Sphaerotilus microaerophilus: one gene and its partners. The main gene of each other region encodes a partner of the protein of the gene in region 2 in a complex. Links are inferred from orthologs where the notes say so. Each region holds a gene or a part of one and is shown on either strand. Other genes may lie near its edges. The genes, in order: holA, dnaN, dinB, NGK70_RS13410 and dnaX.

Region 1 (3,764 bases), 1.1 Mb from region 2 along the record:
CGTCGAGCTCGCTGTTCAGGCTCTTGCCGTCTTCGACGGTGATGACGCCTTCCTTGCCGACCTTGTCCATCGCCTGGGCGATGATGGTGCCGACTTCTTCATCGCTGTTGGCGGAGATGGTGCCGACCTGCGCGATTTCCTTGCTGGTCGTGGTGGCCTTGGACTGCTTCTTCAGCTCGGCGACCAGGGCGATGACCGCCTTGTCGATGCCGCGCTTCAGGTCCATCGGATTCATGCCGGCGGCGACGAACTTCATGCCTTCGCGCACGATCGACTGGGCCAGCACCGTGGCGGTGGTGGTGCCGTCACCGGCCAGGTCGCTGGTCTTGGAAGCGACTTCCTTGACCATCTGCGCGCCCATGTTCTGGAGCTTGTCCTTGAGCTCGATTTCCTTGGCCACGGACACACCGTCCTTGGTCACGGTGGGGGCGCCGAAGGAGCGCTCCAGGACCACGTTGCGACCCTTGGGGCCCAGGGTGACCTTGACCGCGTTGGCCAGGACGTTCACGCCCTCGACCATGCGATGACGGGCGTCGGAACCGAAGACGACGTCTTTAGCTGCCATGTGTTTACTCCGAATTCTTCAAATAGGGGATGGTTTGCGTGGAGGGGAAGAAGCAGCCCGAGGCTTACTTCTGCACCACGGCAAACAGGTCTTCTTCGCGCATGACCAGCAGCTCTTCGCCGTCGACCTTGACGGACTGGCCGCTGTACTTGCCGAACAGGACGCGGTCACCCACGGCGACGTTCAGGGCCACGAAGTCGCCCTTGTCGTTGCGCTTGCCCGGGCCCACGGCCAGGACTTCACCCTGATCGGGCTTCTCTGCGGCGTTGTCGGGGATCACGATGCCCGAAGCGGTCTTGGTTTCTTGTTCGAGGCGCTTGACGATCACGCGATCGTGCAGAGGACGAAGTTTCATCGTATCTCCTAGGGAGGAAAGACTGGACTGTTTGGGAATCGGTGGGGCCGTCGCCGGCAGGGCGCAAACGCCGCCCACCTCCCCCGGCAGGTTCACCAAAGAGAACACCACCCGGGATCACTAGCACTCATCACCTGCGAGTGCTAACAGCGAGATTATAGGAACGATGTGCGGGCTTTCAAGGGGCCAGGGATCTGCCCTTGTTCTACGGGTTTTCCCGCCCTCAGGGCCGCAGCGCCAGCGGCGGCGGCGGCGCAGCGCCCCGCTTGGGCAGCGGGCGCAGCGCCTCCACCGTCTGCAGCATCAGCCGCCTGAGCGCCTCCCAGGGGTCGAGCGGCCAGGCGGGATCGCGCAGACCCTTGACGATGCCGTCCACGGTGTGGGCGTCGGCCACCAGGGCGTCGAGGGGGGCATCGGGCAGCTGCGGCAGCACGCGCTCCAGCAGGCGCTCCTTCTGGCCCCAGACACGCGCCTCGCGCAGCGCCAGCGGGGGCGGTTTGCCCTCGCGCAGCGCGATCTGCACGCGGCGCAGCGCGCGCAGATCCTCCGACAGGGTCCAGTGCACCAGCACGGCGGCCTCGCCCTCGGCGCACAGGCCGTCGAGCATGCGCAGTGCGCGGGGCACGTTGCCGGCCAGCACCGCCTCGCCGAGCTTGAAGACGTCGTAGCGCGCCACGTTGAGCACGGCCGATTCGATCTGCTCGAAGCCCAGCGTCGCGCTGGGATGCAGCAGCGCCAGCTTGCTGATCTCCTGGTGCGCGGCCAGCAGGTTGCCTTCGATGCGGTCGGCAAAGAAGGCCAGCGCGCGCTGGCCGGGCTCGCCGTCCTCGACACGCAGGCCCTGCGCGGCCAGGCGCTGGGCGATCCACTGCGGCAGCGCGGGGCGCTCGATGGGGTCGACGCGCACGCTGGCGCCGGCACCGTCCAGCGCGGTGAACCAGGCGCTGGCGAGCTGGGTGCGGTCCAGCCGCGGCAGCAGCACGAGGATGAGGTTGTCGTCCGACAGCGTCTCAACCAGCCGCTGCAGCGCCTCGGAGCCCTCCTTGCCAGGCTTGCCGCCGGGGATGCGGATCTCGATCAGGCGGCGGTCGGAGAAGAGGCTGAGCGCGCTGGTCTCGCCCAGCAGGCCGGACCAGTCGAAGTGCGCGCCTTGCACGGTGTGCACCACCCGCTCGCTGTAGCCCGCCTGGCGGGCGGCGGCGCGCACCGTGTCGGCGGCCTCCTGCGCCAGCAGGGCCTCGTCGCCGTAGACAACGTACACCGGGCGCAGGCCGCGGGCCAGGGCCTGGGGGAGCTGTTCGGCGCGCAGCTGCATGGCGTGGACCGGTGCGCTGCGATCAGCGGGCCGAGGCCGCCGCCGCAGCAGCCGATGCGGCCGAAGCCGCGGACGCAGCCTCGGCCACGGCAGCCGGGCCGATCGTGGCCAACCGCCGCAGCACCTGGGTGGCGATGTCGGCGTGCATCGCGCGGTAGAGGATCTGCGCCTCCTGCTCCTTGGCCAGCGAGATCGACTCCTCGAAGGTCATGTCGCGTGCCAGCGCCAGCTCGGTGGGCTCGATCAATTCGCGCCCGCCGGGCGTGCGCACGCGGTAGCGCAGCCGCGTGCGCAGGCTGAGTTCACGCACCTGGCCAGCGGCGGTGGTAGAGGTGGCGACCTGATTCTGGCTGTCGAGCAGCGCCTCCAGCACCAGGTCGGCCTCGGCGGGCGCCTCCACCAGCGTGACACCCGGGCTGGCACGCAGCTGGCGGCGCAGCTCGTCGGCCTGGCCGGAGTAGCGCGAGAAGCCGGCCAGGTGGATGCGCTTGAGCTGCAGCTCGGGCGGGCGGCGCAGCTGGAAGCCGCAACCGGCCAATGCCAGGGACACCACGGTGGCCGAGCCGACCAGCCAGGAGCGCCGCGAGATCGTCATCACGAGCCGGGTCAGACGACCACGTTCACCAGCCGACCGGGCACGACGATGATCTTCTTCACCGGCCGGCCTTCGGCGAACTTGGCCACGTCGGGGCTGGCCGCGGCCGCCGCCTCGATCGCGGCCCGGTCGGCGCTGGCGGGCACCTTGATCGCGCCACGCAGCTTGCCGTTGACCTGCAGCACCAGCTCGATCTCGTCCTGCACCAGCGCGGCCTCGTCCACCGCGGGCCAGGGTGCGTCGAGCAGGTCGCCCAGGCGAGCCGCAAAACCCAGTTCCTGCCAAAGCGACCAGGTCAGGTGCGGGCAGGCGGGATAGAGGCCGCGCAGCAGCACCGAAACGGCTTCGCAGAGCACCGCGTCGTCGCCAGCCGAGCCGTCCGGCTTGAAGGCTTCCATCGCGTTGAGCAGCTTCATGCAGCCCGACACCACGGTGTTGTACTGCATGCGCTCGAAGTCGTAGCTGATCTGCTTGAGCACCAGGTGCAGCTCGCGGCGCAGCGCCTTGGCCTCGGCACGCAGCGGCGCCTCGCTCAGGTTGCCGGCGGTGGCGGTCTTCAGCCGGGCCTCGTTCTTCGCCGCAAAACCCCAGACGCGCTTGAGGAAGCGGTGCGCCCCCTCGACGCCGGCGTCGTTCCACTCCAACGTCTGCTCTGGCGGGCTGGCGAACATCACGAACAGGCGGGCGGTGTCTGCGCCGTACTGGTCGATCAGCGCCTGCGGGTCCACGCCGTTGTTCTTGGACTTGGACATGGTGCCCACGCCCTGGTAGTCCACCGCCGAGCCGTCGCTCTTCAACTTGGCGCCGACGATCTTGCCGCCCGCGTCGAAGACGTTCTCCACCTCGTGCGGCCAGAAGTACTCGATGCCGCCCTTCTCGCCGCGGCGCGAGTAGATGTGGTTGAGCACCATGCCCTGCGTGAGCAGGCGGGTGA
Region 2 (3,876 bases):
ATGATGATGATGCGGTGGTAGCGCAGCTTGTCGGGGTTGAAGTCGTCCCCGCCCATGCCCTTGCCGATGCCGGTGCCCAGCGCGGTGATCAGCGTGAGGATCTCGTTGCTGGCCAGCAGCTTCTCGTAGCGGGCCTTCTCGACGTTGAGGATCTTGCCGCGCAGGGGCAGGATGGCCTGGAACTTCCGGTCACGGCCCTGCTTGGCCGAGCCGCCGGCGGAGTCGCCCTCCACCAGGTAGATCTCGCAGAGCGCCGGGTCCTTCTCCTGGCAGTCGGCCAGCTTGCCGGGCAGGCCCATGCCGTCGAGCACGCCTTTGCGGCGGGTCATCTCGCGGGCCTTGCGGGCGGCGTCGCGCGCGCGCGCAGCGTCGACGATCTTGCCGCAGATGGTCTTGGCGTCGGTGGGGTTCTCGAGCAGCCAGTCGCTCAGCAGGCGGCTGACGATGTCCTCCACCGGCGCACGCACCTCGGAGCTGACCAGCTTGTCCTTGGTCTGGCTGCTGAACTTGGGCTCGGGCACCTTGACGCTGACCACGCAGGCGAGGCCCTCGCGCATGTCGTCGCCGGTGATGTCGACCTTGGCCTTCTTGGCGATCTCGTTGTCTTCGATGTACTTGTTGATGATGCGGGTCATCGCCGCGCGCAGGCCGGTCAGGTGGGTGCCGCCGTCACGCTGGGGGATGTTGTTGGTGAAGCAGAGCACGTTCTCGTTGTAGCTCTCGTTCCACTGCATCGCGACTTCGACGCCGACGTTGGTCTGGTTGTCGCTGATCTTGTCGCCGCGAGCGTGGAAGATGTTCGGGTGCAGGACCTTCTTGCCCTTGTTGACGAACTCGACGAAGCCCTTGACGCCGCCAGCGTAGGCAAAGTTGTCTTCCTTCTGGTTGCGCTCGTCGACGAGGCGGATCTTGACGCCGTTGTTCAGGAAGCTGAGTTCGCGCAGGCGCTTGGCCAGGATGTCGTAGTGGAACTCGGTGTTGTGCTGGAAGATCTCGGTGTCGGGCAGGAAGTGGACCTCGGTGCCGCGCTTGTCGGTCTCGCCGGTGATCCGCATCGGGCTGACCTCGAAGCCATCGCGCACCTCGATCTGGCGGTCCTGCGGCACGCCCTGGCGGAACTCCATGTAGTGGGTCTGGCCGTCGCGGCGCACGGTCAGGCGCAGCCACTTGCTCAGGCCGTTGACGCAGCTCACGCCCACGCCGTGCAGGCCGCCGGAAACCTTGTAGCTGTTCTGGTTGAACTTGCCGCCAGCGTGCAACTCGGTCAGGGCAATTTCAGCGGCCGAGCGCTTGGGCTCGTGCTTGTCGTCCATCTTGACGCCGGTGGGGATGCCGCGGCCGTTGTCGGTGACGGAAATCGAGTTGTCGGTGTGGATGGTGACGACGATGTCGTCGCAGTGGCCGGCCAGGGCCTCGTCGATGGAGTTGTCGACCACCTCGAACACCAGGTGGTGCAGGCCGGTGCCGTCGGAGGTGTCGCCGATGTACATGCCCGGGCGCTTGCGCACCGCCTCCAGCCCTTCCAGGATCTGGATGCTGTCCGAGCCGTACCCTGCGGAGGCCGCGGCCGATGCAGCCGCAGAGGCCGCGGCGGATGCTGCCGCCGTAGCAGCCTGCTCTTCGGGCGTCGGTTCAGCGGGGATCGGGGTGGTGGATTCGGTCATGGTGTCTTGAAACAATGAGGGCCGGCCGTCCGCAGGACAGGCGGCCCGGGCAACCCCCTGGCTGGCGCCCCCGCTTGGCGGGGGCAGGGGGTGCACAAAGCACGGCAGCAATGCCGATGGGGATCGTCAGATCCTCATCGGCATCACGACGTACTTGAAGCCGGCCTGTTCGGGAATCGTGACCAGCGCGGAGCTGTTGGCGTCCTGCAGGGAGAGCATCACCATCTCGGTGCTGGCGTTGGCCAGCACGTCGATCAGGTAGGTGACGTTGAAACCGATCTCGATGGCGTCGCCGCCGTAGTCGATCTCCAGCTCTTCCTTGGCCTCTTCCTGTTCGGCGTTGCTGGCGGCGATGCGCAGGGTGCCCGGCTCGAAGTTGATGCGCACGCCCTTGAACTTCTCGCTCGTCAGGATGGCCGCGCGCTGCAGGCTGGCCAGCAGCGGGGCACGGCCCAGGGTGACGTGGTTGCGGTGGTTCTTCGGGATGACGCGGTTGTAGTCGGGGAACTTGCCCTCGACCAGCTTGGTGACGAACTCCATGCCGCCGAAGCTGAACTTGGCCTGGTTGTCGGCGAAGCGCATCTCGATGCGCGACTCCTCCACATTGCCCTCGGCGTCCTTGGGGGCGGACTTGTCGTCCTTCTCGGACTTCAGCAGGCGCTGCAGCTCCAGCACGGTCTTGCGCGGCAGGATGACCTCCTGCTTGGGCATCTCGACGTCCAGCGTCGCCTGCGCCAGCGCGAGGCGGTGGCCGTCGGTGGCCACCAGCGTCAGCGTGCGGCCCTCGGCGACGAAGAGGATGCCGTTGAGGTAGTAGCGGATGTCGTGCACCGCCATCGCGAAGTGCACCTGGTCGATCAGGCCCTTGAGCGTCTTCTGCGGCACGCTGAAGCTGGGGCCAAACTCGGCCGACTCCTGCACCAGCGGAAAGTCCTCGGCCGGCAGGGTCTGCAGCGTGAAGCGGCTCTTGCCACCGGCCAGCGTCAGCTTGTTCTGCGCCGCGCTGAGCGTGACCACCTGGTCGGCGGGCAGGGTGCGCAGGATGTCGATCATCTTGCGCGCACCCACGGTGGTGCTGAAGGCGCCCTCGTCGCCACCCAGCTCGGCCGCGGTGCGCACCTGGATCTCCAGGTCGGAGGTGGTGAACTCGGTGTGCCCGCCCTGCTTGCGGATCAGGACGTTGGCCAGGATGGGCAGCGTGTGGCGCCGCTCGACGATGCCGGAGACGGCCTGCAAGGCGCCCAGCACCTTTTCCTGTGTTGCCTTCAGCACGATCATGAGGGGTGTCTCTCTCGTCGGGGGGGTCATCGGTGACCAGGACACGGACCACGCGCGCGCATGCGAGCGGCCGCAAACGCGCTATTTTCGCCTGAAAACGGTGCAGCCTCCGGCCGCGCCGGTTCAGCCTTTGAGCGTTTGCTCCAGGACGTGCAGCTGCTGGTTCAGCTCGGTGTTCTTCTGGCGCTCGCCGCCGATCTTGCGCACCGCGTGCAACACCGTCGTGTGATCGCGTCCGCCGAAGAGCTCGCCGATCTCGGGCAGGCTCTTCTGCGTCATCTCCTTGGCCAGGTACATCGCGATCTGGCGCGGCCGGGCGATGCTGGCCGGGCGCTTCTTGGAGTACATGTCGGCGATCTTGATCTTGTAGAAGTCCGCCACCGTCTTCTGGATGTTCTCCACCGAGATCTGGCGATTCTGGATCGACAGCAGGTCCTTGAGCGCCTCGCGCGCCAGGTTGATGCTGATCTCCTTGTGCGAGAACCTGGCGTAGGCCAGCACCTTGCGCAGCGCCCCTTCGAGCTCGCGCACGTTGGCACGCACGTTCTTGGCGACGAAGAAGGCCACGTCCTCGGGCATGCCGGCGCCTTCGGCCTGGGCCTTCTTGAGCAGGATGGCCACGCGCATCTCCAGCTCCGGCGGCTCGATGGCCACCGTCAGGCCGGCGTCGAAGCGGCTGGTCAGCCGCTCGTCGATGTCCACCAACCCCTTGGGGTAGGTGTCGCTGGTCATGATGATGTGCGCGCGCTTGGCCAGCAACGCCTCGAAGGCGTTGAAGAACTCCTCCTGGGTGCGGTCCTTGCCGGCAAAGAACTGCACGTCATCGATCAGCAACAGGTCCAGCGAGTGGTACTTGGCCTTCAATTCATCGAAGGTCTTGCGCTGATAGTTCTTCACCACGTCGGAGATGAACTGCTCGGCATGCAGGTACAAC
Region 3 (3,812 bases), 4.7 Mb from region 2 along the record:
CACCGGCTGCATCGTCGGCCGCCGAGCCTCGGCGCATCGTCGACTGAGAAGCCGTGAACGAACCACAGAGAGGCAAGCCCGACGCAGGCAAGACGTGGCCTTCGCGAGATGGGCGGTGCGGCGCGGACGGCGGTGGGCAGCGCGCGCTGGGCGTGTGGGTGCGCGCGGCAGCCAGGGCTGGCGCGCCGCGCAGGTGCTGCTGGGCGGCCAGATCAGGCCATGAAGGCGAAATTCAGGCTTCGCATGCGCATCAGGTTGTGCGCCAGGGCGTGCCAGAGCAGCACCGCACGCGCCTTGACCAGGCCGCACACGTTCAGGCGCGTGAAGCCGCGCCGTCGCAGCTGCGCGTTGGCGCACTCCACGCTGGCACCGCGCCAGACGTACAGGTCCTTGCCCCAGTGGCTGGCCATGAGGCTGCGCCACTGGGCTTGCGCCGGGGAATCCGAGGGCTTGGGCGCCAGTGCATTGATATCGGGGTTGCGGCTGCGCGCAGCGGGCAGCACGGGCTGCGTGCCGCGCTCGGTGAGCGCATCAATGGCGGCCAGCTTGGTGTAGCCGCCATCGGCCAGCCAATGGTCGGGCGTGAGGCCGTAGCGCTGCTGCACGGCCTGATGCAGGGGGTCCATCTGCCCCATGTCCGAGCCGCTGTTGACCAAGTCCACGGCGGCAATGAGCTGCGTTGCCGCATCGACAGCCAGTTGGGCGTTGAAGGCCGGGCGGAAGCCCCCGTCGGCCATCTTCATGACGCGCGCATCGGCGTCGGTGCTGCTCACGCGCGGCTCGGGCGGCACCTTGGGTTCGGGGGCGGGCGGCGCGGGAGGATCGCCGTCGTGGTCGCGCCCGCGTCGTTTGGAGGGCTTGGCCTTCTTGGGCTCGGCCGCCGGCTTGATCCGCTCCATCGTCGCCAGCGCGGCAGCCAGGCGCTGCTCGCGCTCACGTGCCGCGCGTTCCTGGGCGGCCTGCTTGCGCCGCGAACTGGCCCCGGCGTCCTCGGCCAGTTCGCGCTTGAGGGCCTGGACCTGCGCCTGGGCCTGGGCATGCAGTTGCGCGAGCTTGTCGCGCCGACGAAAGCTCGACGCCTTGGCCGAGGCACGCACGCGCAGTCCGTCCTGCGCCACCACGTTGAGCGTGACCAGCCGGCGATCGAGCAGTGCGGCAATCGAGCGCGTGAGCTGCGCATCCAGCCACGCCTCGTGCTGGGTCCGAAAGTCCGCCAGCGAGTGGTAGTTCACCCCCACGCCGCCGCAGATCCAGCGGTAGGCATCGTCGCGCTCGCACAGCCGGTCGACTTCGCGCGCCGAGCCCACCCCGTCGATGGTGGCCCATAGCCACAGTGCCACCAGGATCGCCGGATCGATGGCCGGCGCGCCCCCGCGCCCGTCCACCGACTTGATGCGCGCATACAGCGGCGCCAGGTCCAGCGACTGCACGAAGGCCCACACGGTGCGCGCCGCATGGTCATCTGCCAGTACCGAATCCAGATCGCACGCTCGCAATTCGACCTGATCGCGCTGTGCCGACATCACCCGCGCGGCGCGCGGTGCCTCTTGCCTGGGCTGCTGCGCAGCCACCTCGAGCAGCTCCCCTTCGCCGAACAGCCCCGTTTGGGCCTGTTGTTCTTCTTCCGGTCTTGTCGTCGCTGCGCTCATGCCCCGCTTAACGATTCAGACCCAACGTTCGTTCACACCTTCTGAGGCCCCACGGATCAGGCCGCGTCCTCCGCCTCCGGGAACAGCGGCAGGGTCTGCTCGTCCATGACAGCCGCCCGCCGGGCCGCGGTGGCCACCGAGCCGGTCGGCGAGACCACGCGTTCCGAGCTCGCCAGGGTCGGAGGGCGTGCGGGTGCTTGAGGTGCCCGGGGCGCTGCCAACGGGAGGCCATCGCGCCCCAGCCGCACCAGGCTGCCCACGCGCGCCCCCAGCAGGCGCAGCCGCCGGCTCAGGTTGACCCGCTTGAGGCACTGCCCCGCCGCCTCGCGGATGGCCGCGCCATCCTGGGTCGGCTGCTCGACGGTGTGGTCACGCGTGACGGTGCGGAAATCGTCGAAACGCAGCTTGATGCCGATGGTGCGCCCGGCGTAGCCCTTGCGCTGCAGGTCCTCGGCCACCCTCTCGCACAGCCAGGTGAAGATCCGGCCCAGCTCCGGCCGATCGCTGCGCGGATGCAGGTCGCGCTCGAAGGTCGTCTCACGGCTGATCGACACCGGCTCACTCTCGGTCACCACCGGGCGCTCATCGTGGCCCTGCGCGGCCTCGTGCAGCCAGTGGCCGTGGGCGGCGCCGAATTCCGCCACCAGGTCAGCCTGCGGCCAGGTGGCCAGCTCGCCCACGGTGTGCACGCCCAGCGCCTCCAGCCGCGCCGCCGCCTTGGGGCCGACGCCGTTGATGCGTCGCACGGGCAGAGGCCAGATGCGGCTGGGCACGTCCTCGGCCATCACCACGGTCAGGCCGTCGGGCTTGTCCAGGTCGCTGCAGATCTTGGCCAGCAGCTTGTTGGGCGCCAGGCCGACCGAGCAGCTCAGCCCGGTGGCGCGGCGCACGTTGTTCTTGAGCTCCTGCGCCAGCGCCCGGGCGCCCCCCAGGGGGTCGAAGCCGACCGCATCGCGCGCCCCGGGCACCTCGCTCAGGTCGATGTAGATCTCGTCGATGCCGCGGTCCTCGATCACCGGCGCGAGCTCGGCCACCGCCGCCTTGAAGCGGCGCGACAGGCGGCGGTACTCGTCGAAGTCGGCCGGCAGCAGGATGGCGTTGGGCGCCAGCGCGGCGGCCTTCATCAACCCCATGCCGGAGTGCACCCCCATCGCGCGGGCCTCGTAGGTGGCGGTGGTGATCACGCCGCGGCCGGTGTAGTCGCGCAGGCGCGGCCAGTCGCCCTCGGGTGTGGCCTGGCCGGCGGCGCGCCGCCCGCCCACCACCACGGGCAGGCCGCGCAACTCCGGGCGGCGCAGCAACTCCACGGAGGCGTAGAACGCATCCATGTCGAGGTGGGCGATCAGGCGCTGCGGCGAACGGCCTGGCGAACAGCCCATCGGACGGTCGGGGTCGGCCATGCCCGGATTGTCGACCCGCCGCTCCCTGCCCAACAGATGGAAACCACCTCGGCCGCAGCCGGCGCCCGGCCTGCCTAGAATCAGTCCATGATTGCCCGCGAACCCACCCTCGAACGCCTGGCCACGGCCCGCCAACTGCTGCTGGAGCCCTACGGCCTGCAGGAGTCCACCCTGACCCAGGCGCTCAACCTGATGGCGGCGCACCGCGTGCACGATGCCGACCTGTACTTCCAGTACACCCGCAGCGAGGGCTGGAGCCTGGAGGAAGGCATCGTCAAGAGCGGCAGCTTCAGCATCGACCAGGGCGTGGGCGTGCGCGCGGTGGCCGGCGAGAAGACTGCCTTCGCCTACTCGGACGACATCTCCGAGGCCGCACTGTTCGACGCCGCCCGCACGGTGCGCAGCATCGCTGCGGCCGGGCAGAGCCGGCGCGTGAAGATCGACACGCCCCGCCAGGTGGCGCCCAGCAGGGCGCTGTACGGCAGCCTGGACCCGATCGCCACGCTCGACAGCACGCAGAAGGTGGCGCTGCTGGAGAAGGTCGAGAAGCTGGCCCGCGCCAAGGACCCGCGCGTCGTGCAGGTGATGGCCGGCCTGGCCGGCGAGTACGACGTCGTGCTGATCGCCCGCGCCGACGGCACGCTGGCCGCCGACGTGCGCCCGCTGGTGCGCGTGTCGGTGACCGTGATCGCCGAGCAGGACGGCCGCCGCGAGGTGGGCTCCTCGGGCGGCGGCGGGCGCTTCGGCTTTGCCTACTTCGATG
Region 4 (3,818 bases), 2.9 Mb from region 2 along the record:
GGGCTGTCGGTCTCGATCAGGCAGCGCTCCAGCGGCACGCGCATGGCCACGTCACGCAGGTCCTGCGCGTTGCGGAAGGTCAGGATGCCGGAGAACGAGATGTGGAAGCCCAGGTCCAGGGCGGCATCGGCCACCGCCTGAGTCTCGGTGAAGCAATGGAACACGCCGCCGACCTGATCGGCCCCCTCCTCGCGCAGGATGGCCAGCGTGTCGGCCGAGGCACTGCGGGTGTGGATCACCAGCGGCTTGCCAAGCTGGCGGGCCGCACGCACGTGCACGCGCAGGCGCTCACGCTGCCAGGCCATGTCCGCCAGGCTGCGCTCGCCGATGCGGTAGTAGTCCAGCCCGGTCTCGCCCACCGCCACCACGCGCTCGCGCCGGCCGCGCTCGACCAGGTCCTCCACGGTGGGTTCGGTGACCCCTTCGTTGTCCGGGTGCACGCCCACCGTGGCCCAGAAGTTGTCATGCGCCAGCGCGAGGCCGTGCACCGCGTCGAACTCCTCCAGCGTGGTGCAGATGCACAGGGCGCGGTCGACCTGCGCCTCGGCCATCGCGGCGCGGATCTCAGGCAGACGCTGCTGCAGTTCGGGGAAGCTCAGGTGGCAGTGGGAATCGATGTACATCGTGAGGGGAAGCCGCGCAGGTTCCGTAGCGCTGTGAGATCAGCCAGCATCGGCCGAGGATCCGGCTTTGCCGGTCCACTGGCGGCGCCCCCCTTCGAGGGGAGCGGCGTCAGCCGCTACGGGGAGTGGGAGATCAGATCGTTTGGGTGGGCTTGGCCGACTGGATCGCCGTGCCGAGCATTTCCTCGATGCGCACGCGCAGCGCGCGCGTCTTCTCGTCGCTGGGAAAGCGCACGCCCACGCCCTGGGTACGCCCGCCCGAGGCATTGGCCGGCGTCAGCCAGGCCACCTTGCCGGCCACCGGGTAGCGCTGCGGGTCATCGGGCAGCGTCAGCAGCAGGTAGACGTCCTCGCCCAGGCGGTACTCCCTCGTGGTGGGCACGAACAGGCCGCCTTCGGCGAACAGCGGGATGTAGGCCGCGTACAGCGCCCCCTTTTCCCTGAACACCAGCTGGATGACGCTGGGGCGCGGCGTGCTGGGCGCCACCGTGCTGTTCGCGAAGGGACGGGAAACGGGCTCGTTCATGGGTAGGCAGTTTATCGGGCCCTCAGGTGCCTGAGCGTGAGAACTGAGCGCGAAAAACCGCACCAATCCCGGGCTCGCCCTGCGCCACCGGGCCGCATGGCCTGCCCGGCCCGCTTGTCTGGCCCGCTGTCACTGCGCCAGTGGCAGGCCCGGTGCCCGTCACAGGCGGGCCTGCAGCATCAGCGCCTCGACCGCCAGGCCGGCACTGAAAGGGTGCTCGGCCACACGCGAGCGGCGGCGCAGGTCGGCCGCCCAGCGGGTGAGCGCGTCCAGGTTGCCCGCTCGCAGCTCGCTGTGGGCAAAGTAGCGCGCGGGCTGGCCCAGGGTGACCAGCGCGCGGTCGTGGCAGAGCTTGGCCAGTGCATCGATCAGCAGCGGCAGCGGCCAGCCGGCCACGGGCGCGGCCTGGCCCTGCGCGGCCCACTGGGGAAACTGGCGCCAAGCCGCAGCGTCCAGCCCGGCGGCATGCAAAGCCAGTGCCGCCTGCGGCTGCCCGCCCGCCGCATCGAGCAGCACGGCGGCATCCGCGACCCCCTGCGCGCCGAGCCAGGCCAGTGCCTCTTCGCGCGTGGGCATCTGCAGCTGCACCGCCTGGCAGCGGCTGCGGATGGTGGGCAGCAGCGCCTGCGGTGCCCCGCTGGCCAGCACGAAGCGCATCGCGCCAGGCTCCTCCAGTGTCTTGAGCAGGGCGTTGGCAGCGATCGGGTTGATCGCCTCGGCCGGGAACAGGACCAGCACCTTGTGCGCCGCCCGGCCGGCGGTGAGTTCGGCAAAGTTCAGCGCGGTGCGGATCTGGTCGACCTTGATCTCGCGGCTGGGCTTGCGCTTCTTGCCCTCGTCGTCGCTGCCGGCCTCGTCCACCGGCAGGCCGGCCTCGGCGCGCTGCGCCTCGGGCACGATCAGCCGCAGGTCGGGGTGGCTGCGTTCGTCCACCAGGTGGCAGGCCGCGCAGTGGCCGCAGGCCAGGCCCTGCGGGCGCGCCGCAGCGGGCGTCTCGCAGAGCCAGGCACGGGCCAGGCCGAGTGCGAAATCCAGCTGCCCGACGCCCTGCGGGCCGTACACCAGCAGCGCATGCGCGCGCTGGGTCGCCAGCACCTGGGCCAGCGGTGCATCCAGCCAGGGCAGCGGCGGGCGCGGCGCTGCTGCAGCGGCGGAAGCGGCCGACTCGCGGGCCGGCGCCGAACGGCGGGTCGAGCTCACCATCCGCGCGCCTCCAGCACGGCCAGCACCTGGGCGCGCACCTGCTCCAGCGTGCCGCCAGCCTCCAGCCGGGCGAAGCGGGCCGGATCGGCCGCGGCGCGCCCGGCATAACCGGCACGCACGCGGGCGAAGAAGTCCAGCGACTCGGCCTCCAACCGGTCGGCCGTGCGGGCGGCGGCGCGGCGCTGGGCGGCGGTGGCAGGGTCGAGGTCGAACCACAGCGTCAGGTCGGGCTGGCGGCCCTGCTGCACCCAGGCCTCCAGCTGCGCCAGCACGCCTTGGTCGAAGCCGCGCCCGCTGCCCTGGTAGGCGAAGGTGGCATCGGTGAAGCGGTCGCAGAGCACCACCGCGCCACGCGCCAACGCCGGCTCGATCACCTGCACGAGGTGGTCGCGCCGGGCGGCGAAGACCAGCAGCGCCTCGGTCAACGCGTCCATGCGGCGGTGCAGGAAGAGCTCACGCAGCGCCTCGGCCAGCGGCGTGCCGCCGGGCTCGCGGGTGCGCAGCACCTCCAGGCCGCGGGCCAGCCAGCGCTCGGCGATCGCGTCCACATGGCTGGTCTTGCCAGCCCCGTCGATGCCCTCGACGGTCACGAAGCAGCTTGCCGGGCCCGCCGGGCCTGCTGCTCCTGCCAAGGGAGCTGGGGTTGATGGGCCGGGCGTCGTCAATTCGGGCGATGTCACGGCTGCTGGGCCTTGCGCTGGTACTTGTCCACGGCGCGATTATGTTCGGCCAGCGTGGCACTGAACTCGCTGCTGCCGTCCCCGCGGGCGACGAAGTACAGCGCCTTGGTCGGCATGGGCTGGACCACCGCCCAGAGGGCGTCGCGCCCGGGCATGGCGATCGGCGTGGGCGGCAGGCCCTGGCGGGTGTAGGTGTTGTAGGGCGTGTCGGCCTGCAGGTCGCGTTTGCGCAGGTTGCCATCGAAGGCCTCGCCCAGGCCGTAGATCACGCTGGGGTCGGTCTGCAGCGGCATGCCGATCTTCAGCCGGTTCAGGAACACCCCGGCGATCTGGGGGCGGTCGGCGGCGCGGCCGGTTTCCTTTTCGACGATCGAGGCCAGCGTCAGCAACTGCTCGGCAGACTTCAGCGGTGAGTCGGGCGCGCGCTGCTCCCAGGCCGCCTGCAGGCGGCGCTGCATCGCCGCTTGCGCACGCTTGAGCACCGCCAGGTCGCTGCTGCCCTTGGAGAAGGCGTAGGTGTCCGGGAAGAAGCGCCCTTCGGCCGGCACGCCGGGCGCACCGAGGGCGGCCATGAGTTCCGCCTCGCTCATGCCGGAGGTCTGCAGCTTCAGGCCGGCGGTGCGCTGCAACTCGGCGCGCACCTGGCGGAAGGTCCAGCCCTCGATCAGCCGCAGCGTGGCCAGGCTCTCGTCGCCCACCACCAGCTTGCGCAGCAGGCCGCGTGGGGTGGTACCCGGGGTGATCTCGTAGCTGCCGGCACGGATCTGCCGCGCCTGGCCCGACCAG
Region 5 (3,806 bases), 3.8 Mb from region 2 along the record:
GATCCAGGCAGGTGGTGCACACCGGCTGCTCAGTGAAGGTGTGGCAGCGCTCGCAGTGACGCACCTGGTGGACCGCTTCGTCGAGCGCATGGGCCAGCTGCAGCGCGCCATCCCGGTCATGCTGCAGCAGGTGGTAGGCCATGCGCTGGGCGGACTTGACGCCCACGCCGGGCAGGCGCCGCAGCGCCTCGATCAGGCGGCCCAGCGCATCGGCCGGACGCGCTGGCGGTTCGGCATGGCGTGCCCCGCTGGCCACGGTCGCTGCCCGCCGCGGATCAGAACGGGAACTTCATGCCCGGCGGCAGCGGCATGCCGGCGGTCAGCTTGCCCATCTTTTCCTGGCTGACCGTCTCGGCGCGGCGGATCGCGTCGTTGAAGGCGGCGGCCACCAGGTCTTCCAGCATGTCCTTGTCGTCGGCCAGCAAGCTGGGGTCGATCGCGACGCGCTTGACGTCGTGCTTGCAGGTCATCGTGACCTTGACCAGGCCGGCGCCGGACTGGCCTTCCACCTCGACGTTGGCCAGTTCGTCCTGCGCCTTTTTGAGGTTGTCCTGCATCGCCTGCGCCTGTTTCATCAGGCCGGCCAGTTGTCCTTTGAGCATGGGTGTCCTTTCGGGATGGGTTCGGAAATGGGAAAGAGCGTTCAGGCGGGGCGGATCGAGCCGGGCACGATGCGCGCCCCCGCGAAACGTGCGAGCAGCTCGGTCACGAGCGGATCATTGCGGATGATCGACTCGGCCTCCTCCTGCGCGTAGGCCTTGGCGGCGGCGTCGCGGCGGGCCGCGCTGTCGCTCACCACGCCGGCGACGATGTCCAGTGCGGCCGGCCGGCCCAGCAGTTCGGAGAGCGCCTCCTGCAGCCGGTCGCGGTGGCTGCCCTGGCGCAGCGACTCGCGCTCCACCCGCAGGGTCCAGCGCGGCGGGTCGGCTTGCTCGTCGATGGCGATGCACTGGGCCTGCCAGGCCAGCTCGCGCACCAGCCCGAACAGCACATTGCGCTCGAACCACTGCTCGCAGCAGGCCAGCCAGCGGTCGGTGCAGGCGACGTGGACGGGGTCGACCTCGGCGCCGCTCACCGGGCCGCTCACCGGGCCGCTCACTGGGCCGGTCACCGGGCCGGGCGCCGGCATCGACGCCGCAGAGACCTCGGCGTCGTCGGCCAGCCGCGCTGGCGCCGCCGTGGCGCCAGGCGAGCGAGCCGGGAGGCTGGTGTCCTCCTCGTCCCAGTCTGCCCAGGGCGGCACCGAGCTGCTGTCTGCCGCCGGGGCACTCACTGGCCGGATCACAGGCGCGGGTGCAGGCCGAGCAGCCGCCGCGGGCACGGGCCGTGGCGACGCTGCCGCCTCAGGCACCGGCATGGCCACGGGAGCAGGTGCGGGAACAGGCGTGGAAACAGGCGCAGGCACCCGGTAGGCCGGACGGGCTGCGACCGGGCTCTGGACCACCGGCGCCGGGGACACCGGCACCGCCACGCAGGCGCTGGGCAGGGCCGGCCGGCGCAGATCCTGGCTGACCGCCGCCGGGGTGGGCGCAGGCTTCGCCGCTGCAGGTGCAACAGCCGCCGCCGGTGCGGGGGCGGGTGAAGGCATCGCCGCCACATCGCGCGATGCCTTCGGCAAGCCAGCCCCATCGCCGAACGGCTTGAAGGCCAGCAGGCGCAGCAGCACCATCACCAGGCCGCTGTACTCGTCGGGCGCCAGCGCCAGCTCGGCACGGCCGTGCAGGGCCACGCTGTAGATGAGCTGGGTCTCGTCAGGCGCCAGCAGGCCGGCCACGCGCTGCACGGTGGCGGCATCGGGGTCGAGCGGATCGACCGCCGACGGCACCGCCTGCAGCACGGCCATTTGCTGCGCCAGCGTGGCCAGCTCCTCCAGCGTGCCGGCGGCCGACAGGCCCAGTGCACGCAACTCGTCGGCGGTGCGCACCAGCGCCACGCCGTCCCCGGCGGCCACCGCCTCCAGGATGCGCACCACATGGCCGCGGTCCACCGCGCCCAGCATCTGGCGGATCGCGCCCTCCTCCAGCCGGCCGGCGCCGAAGGCGATCGCCTGGTCGGTGAGCGACAGCGCATCGCGCATGGAGCCGCGTGCGGCCCGTGCCAGCAGGCGCAGCGAGCCGGCATCGGCCTCGATGGCCTCGGCCGCCAGCACCGTCTGCAGGTGCTCGAACACCGTCTCGGGCGCCATCGGCCGCAGGTTGAACTGCAGGCAGCGGCTGAGCACCGTGACCGGCACCTTCTGCGGGTCGGTGGTGGCCAGGACGAACTTCAGGTACTCGGGCGGCTCTTCCAGCGTCTTCAACATGGCGTTGAAGGCCGTCGTGGTGAGCATGTGCACTTCATCGATCATGTAGACCTTGAAGCGGCCCACCACCGGCTTGTAGACCGCCTGGTCCAGCAGCTGGCTGATCTCGTCGACGCCGCGGTTGGAGGCCGCGTCCAGCTCGACATAGTCGACGTAGCGGCCCGCATCGATGTCGCGGCAGGCCGGGCAGACCCCGCAGGGCTGGGCGGTGATGCCGCCATTGCCGTCCACGCCGGTGCAGTTCAGGCTCTTGGCGAGGATGCGCGAGACGGTGGTCTTGCCCACGCCGCGCGTGCCGGTGAACAGGTAGGCATGGTGCAGGCGCTGGTGCGTCAGCGCATTGCCCAGGGCCTGCACCACGTGCTCCTGCCCGACCATCTCGGCAAAGCTGCGCGGCCGGTACTTGCGGGCGAGAACGAGGTAGCTCATGGGGGCGCGATTCTACGGGTCGACCTACGGGTCGGCCCACGGGCTGGATCCGCTCACACCGTGACATCACGACCGGTGCGCCACGGGAGCGCCGCGTCTCCGATAATCGCGAGCTATGCACGCCCCAGACCCCTCCACCCCGGATCACACGGTCCGCCCCGAAACCCTCAGCTACGAACAGGCCGGCGTCCAGTACGACCTGATCGACCCGCTCAAGATCAGCGCGCAGCGCGCCGCCGCGTCCACCGCGGTGCAGCTGGCCGCCCATGGCTTCACCGAGGTGGCCGCCTCGCGCGGCGAATCGGCCTACGTGGTCGACGTCGGCCCGTTCTACCTCGCCTCCATCGTCGAATGCCTGGGCACCAAGACCCTGGTGGCCGACGAGATGGCCAGGCTCACCGGCAAGAGCTACTACGACCGCATCGCGCAGGACACGATCGCCATGGCGATCAACGACCTGATCACGGTCGGCGCCACGCCGCTGGTGGTGCAGGCCTACTGGGCCGCCGGCGGCAGCGACTGGTTCGGCGACGCCGAGCGCGCCCAGGCCCTGGTGGCCGGCTGGAAGGCCGCCTGCGAGACCTGCCAGGTGGCCTGGGGCGGCGGTGAGACGCCCGCACTGGCCGGCATCGTCGAAGGCGGCCGGGTGGACCTGGCGGCCTCCTGCACCGGCCTGATCAACCCGAAGGAGCGCCTGTCCGTCGGTGACCGGCTCGGCGAAGGCGATGCCATCGTGCTGCTGGCCTCCTCGGGCATCCACGCCAACGGCCTGAGCCTGGCGCGCAAGCTGGTCGAGCGCCTGCCGCAGGGCTACCTGACCGAGGTCGACCCGATCCACCATCCCGGCCTGACCTACGGCGACGCGCTGCTGGCCCCCACCGTGCTGTACTCCCCGGTGACCGAGGCACTGTGGAAGGCCGGCATCACGCCGCACTACTGCGCCAACATCACCGGCCACGGCTGGCGCAAGCTGCTGCGCCACCCCTCGACGCTGACCTACCGCATCCGCCAGGTCCCGCCGGTCACGCCGGTGCTGGGCTTCATCCAGCGCCATGCGGGCCAGGACGACCGCGAG

The links.
Region 1: the proteins of dnaN (region 2) and holA are in contact, whole or in part, in a cryo-EM structure (PDB 8GIZ), measured with the Escherichia coli proteins. The link is inferred for Sphaerotilus microaerophilus from one-to-one orthologs.
Region 3: the proteins of dnaN (region 2) and dinB are in contact, whole or in part, in a solved structure (PDB 1OK7), measured with the Escherichia coli proteins. The link is inferred for Sphaerotilus microaerophilus from one-to-one orthologs.
Region 4: the proteins of dnaN (region 2) and NGK70_RS13410 are in contact, whole or in part, in a cryo-EM structure (PDB 8GIZ), measured with the Escherichia coli proteins. The link is inferred for Sphaerotilus microaerophilus from one-to-one orthologs.
Region 5: the proteins of dnaN (region 2) and dnaX are in contact, whole or in part, in a cryo-EM structure (PDB 8GIZ), measured with the Escherichia coli proteins. The link is inferred for Sphaerotilus microaerophilus from one-to-one orthologs.

Annotation. Positions count from the first base shown.
Region 1 is NZ_AP025730.1:1,314,890-1,318,653, reverse strand. What follows is about bases 190-3,076. They hold holA (DNA polymerase III subunit delta), read right to left. Parts: upstream 2,236-3,076; coding sequence 1,144-2,235; downstream 190-1,143. Other genes in these bases: leuS (leucine--tRNA ligase), read right to left, coding at 2,842-3,076; NGK70_RS05805 (LPS-assembly lipoprotein LptE), read right to left, coding at 2,258-2,830; groES (co-chaperone GroES), read right to left, coding at 630-920; groL (chaperonin GroEL), read right to left, coding at 190-565. Also shown: more of groL, read right to left, coding at 1-189; more of leuS, read right to left, coding at 3,077-3,764. UniProt on the Escherichia coli protein: Part of the beta sliding clamp loading complex, which hydrolyzes ATP to load the beta clamp onto primed DNA to form the DNA replication pre-initiation complex.
Region 2 is NZ_AP025730.1:165,100-168,975, forward strand. Bases 867-3,865 are described here. They hold dnaN (DNA polymerase III subunit beta), read right to left. Parts: upstream 2,943-3,865; coding sequence 1,791-2,942; downstream 867-1,790. Other genes in these bases: gyrB (DNA topoisomerase (ATP-hydrolyzing) subunit B), read right to left, coding at 867-1,664; dnaA (chromosomal replication initiator protein DnaA), read right to left, coding at 3,066-3,865. Outside these bases: more of gyrB, read right to left, coding at 1-866; more of dnaA, read right to left, coding at 3,866-3,876. UniProt on the Escherichia coli protein: Confers DNA tethering and processivity to DNA polymerases and other proteins. Acts as a clamp, forming a ring around DNA (a reaction catalyzed by the clamp-loading complex) which diffuses in an ATP-independent manner freely and bidirectionally along dsDNA.
Region 3 is NZ_AP025730.1:4,838,868-4,842,679, forward strand. Bases 878-3,812 are described here. They hold dinB (DNA polymerase IV), read right to left. Parts: upstream 3,050-3,812; coding sequence 1,706-3,049; downstream 878-1,705. Other genes in these bases: NGK70_RS20700 (IS1182 family transposase), read right to left, coding at 878-1,526; tldD (metalloprotease TldD), read left to right, coding at 3,137-3,812. In the rest of the region: NGK70_RS20695 (YbaN family protein), read left to right, coding at 1-47; more of NGK70_RS20700, read right to left, coding at 213-877. UniProt on the Escherichia coli protein: Poorly processive, error-prone DNA polymerase involved in translesion repair and untargeted mutagenesis. Copies undamaged DNA at stalled replication forks, which arise in vivo from mismatched or misaligned primer ends.
Region 4 is NZ_AP025730.1:3,094,598-3,098,415, reverse strand. Bases 331-3,271 are described here. They hold NGK70_RS13410 (DNA polymerase III subunit delta'), read right to left. Parts: upstream 2,353-3,271; coding sequence 1,309-2,352; downstream 331-1,308. Other genes in these bases: mltG (endolytic transglycosylase MltG), read right to left, coding at 3,029-3,271; tmk (dTMP kinase), read right to left, coding at 2,346-2,984; NGK70_RS13415 (PilZ domain-containing protein), read right to left, coding at 757-1,149; NGK70_RS13420 (TatD family hydrolase), read right to left, coding at 331-623. Also shown: more of NGK70_RS13420, read right to left, coding at 1-330; more of mltG, read right to left, coding at 3,272-3,818. UniProt on the Escherichia coli protein: Part of the beta sliding clamp loading complex, which hydrolyzes ATP to load the beta clamp onto primed DNA to form the DNA replication pre-initiation complex.
Region 5 is NZ_AP025730.1:3,950,026-3,953,831, forward strand. Bases 188-3,116 are described here. They hold dnaX (DNA polymerase III subunit gamma/tau), read right to left. Parts: upstream 2,732-3,116; coding sequence 644-2,731; downstream 188-643. Other genes in these bases: recR (recombination mediator RecR), read right to left, coding at 188-256; NGK70_RS16810 (YbaB/EbfC family nucleoid-associated protein), read right to left, coding at 276-602; NGK70_RS16820 (AIR synthase related protein), read left to right, coding at 2,847-3,116. Also shown: more of recR, read right to left, coding at 1-187; more of NGK70_RS16820, read left to right, coding at 3,117-3,806. UniProt on the Escherichia coli protein: Part of the beta sliding clamp loading complex, which hydrolyzes ATP to load the beta clamp onto primed DNA to form the DNA replication pre-initiation complex.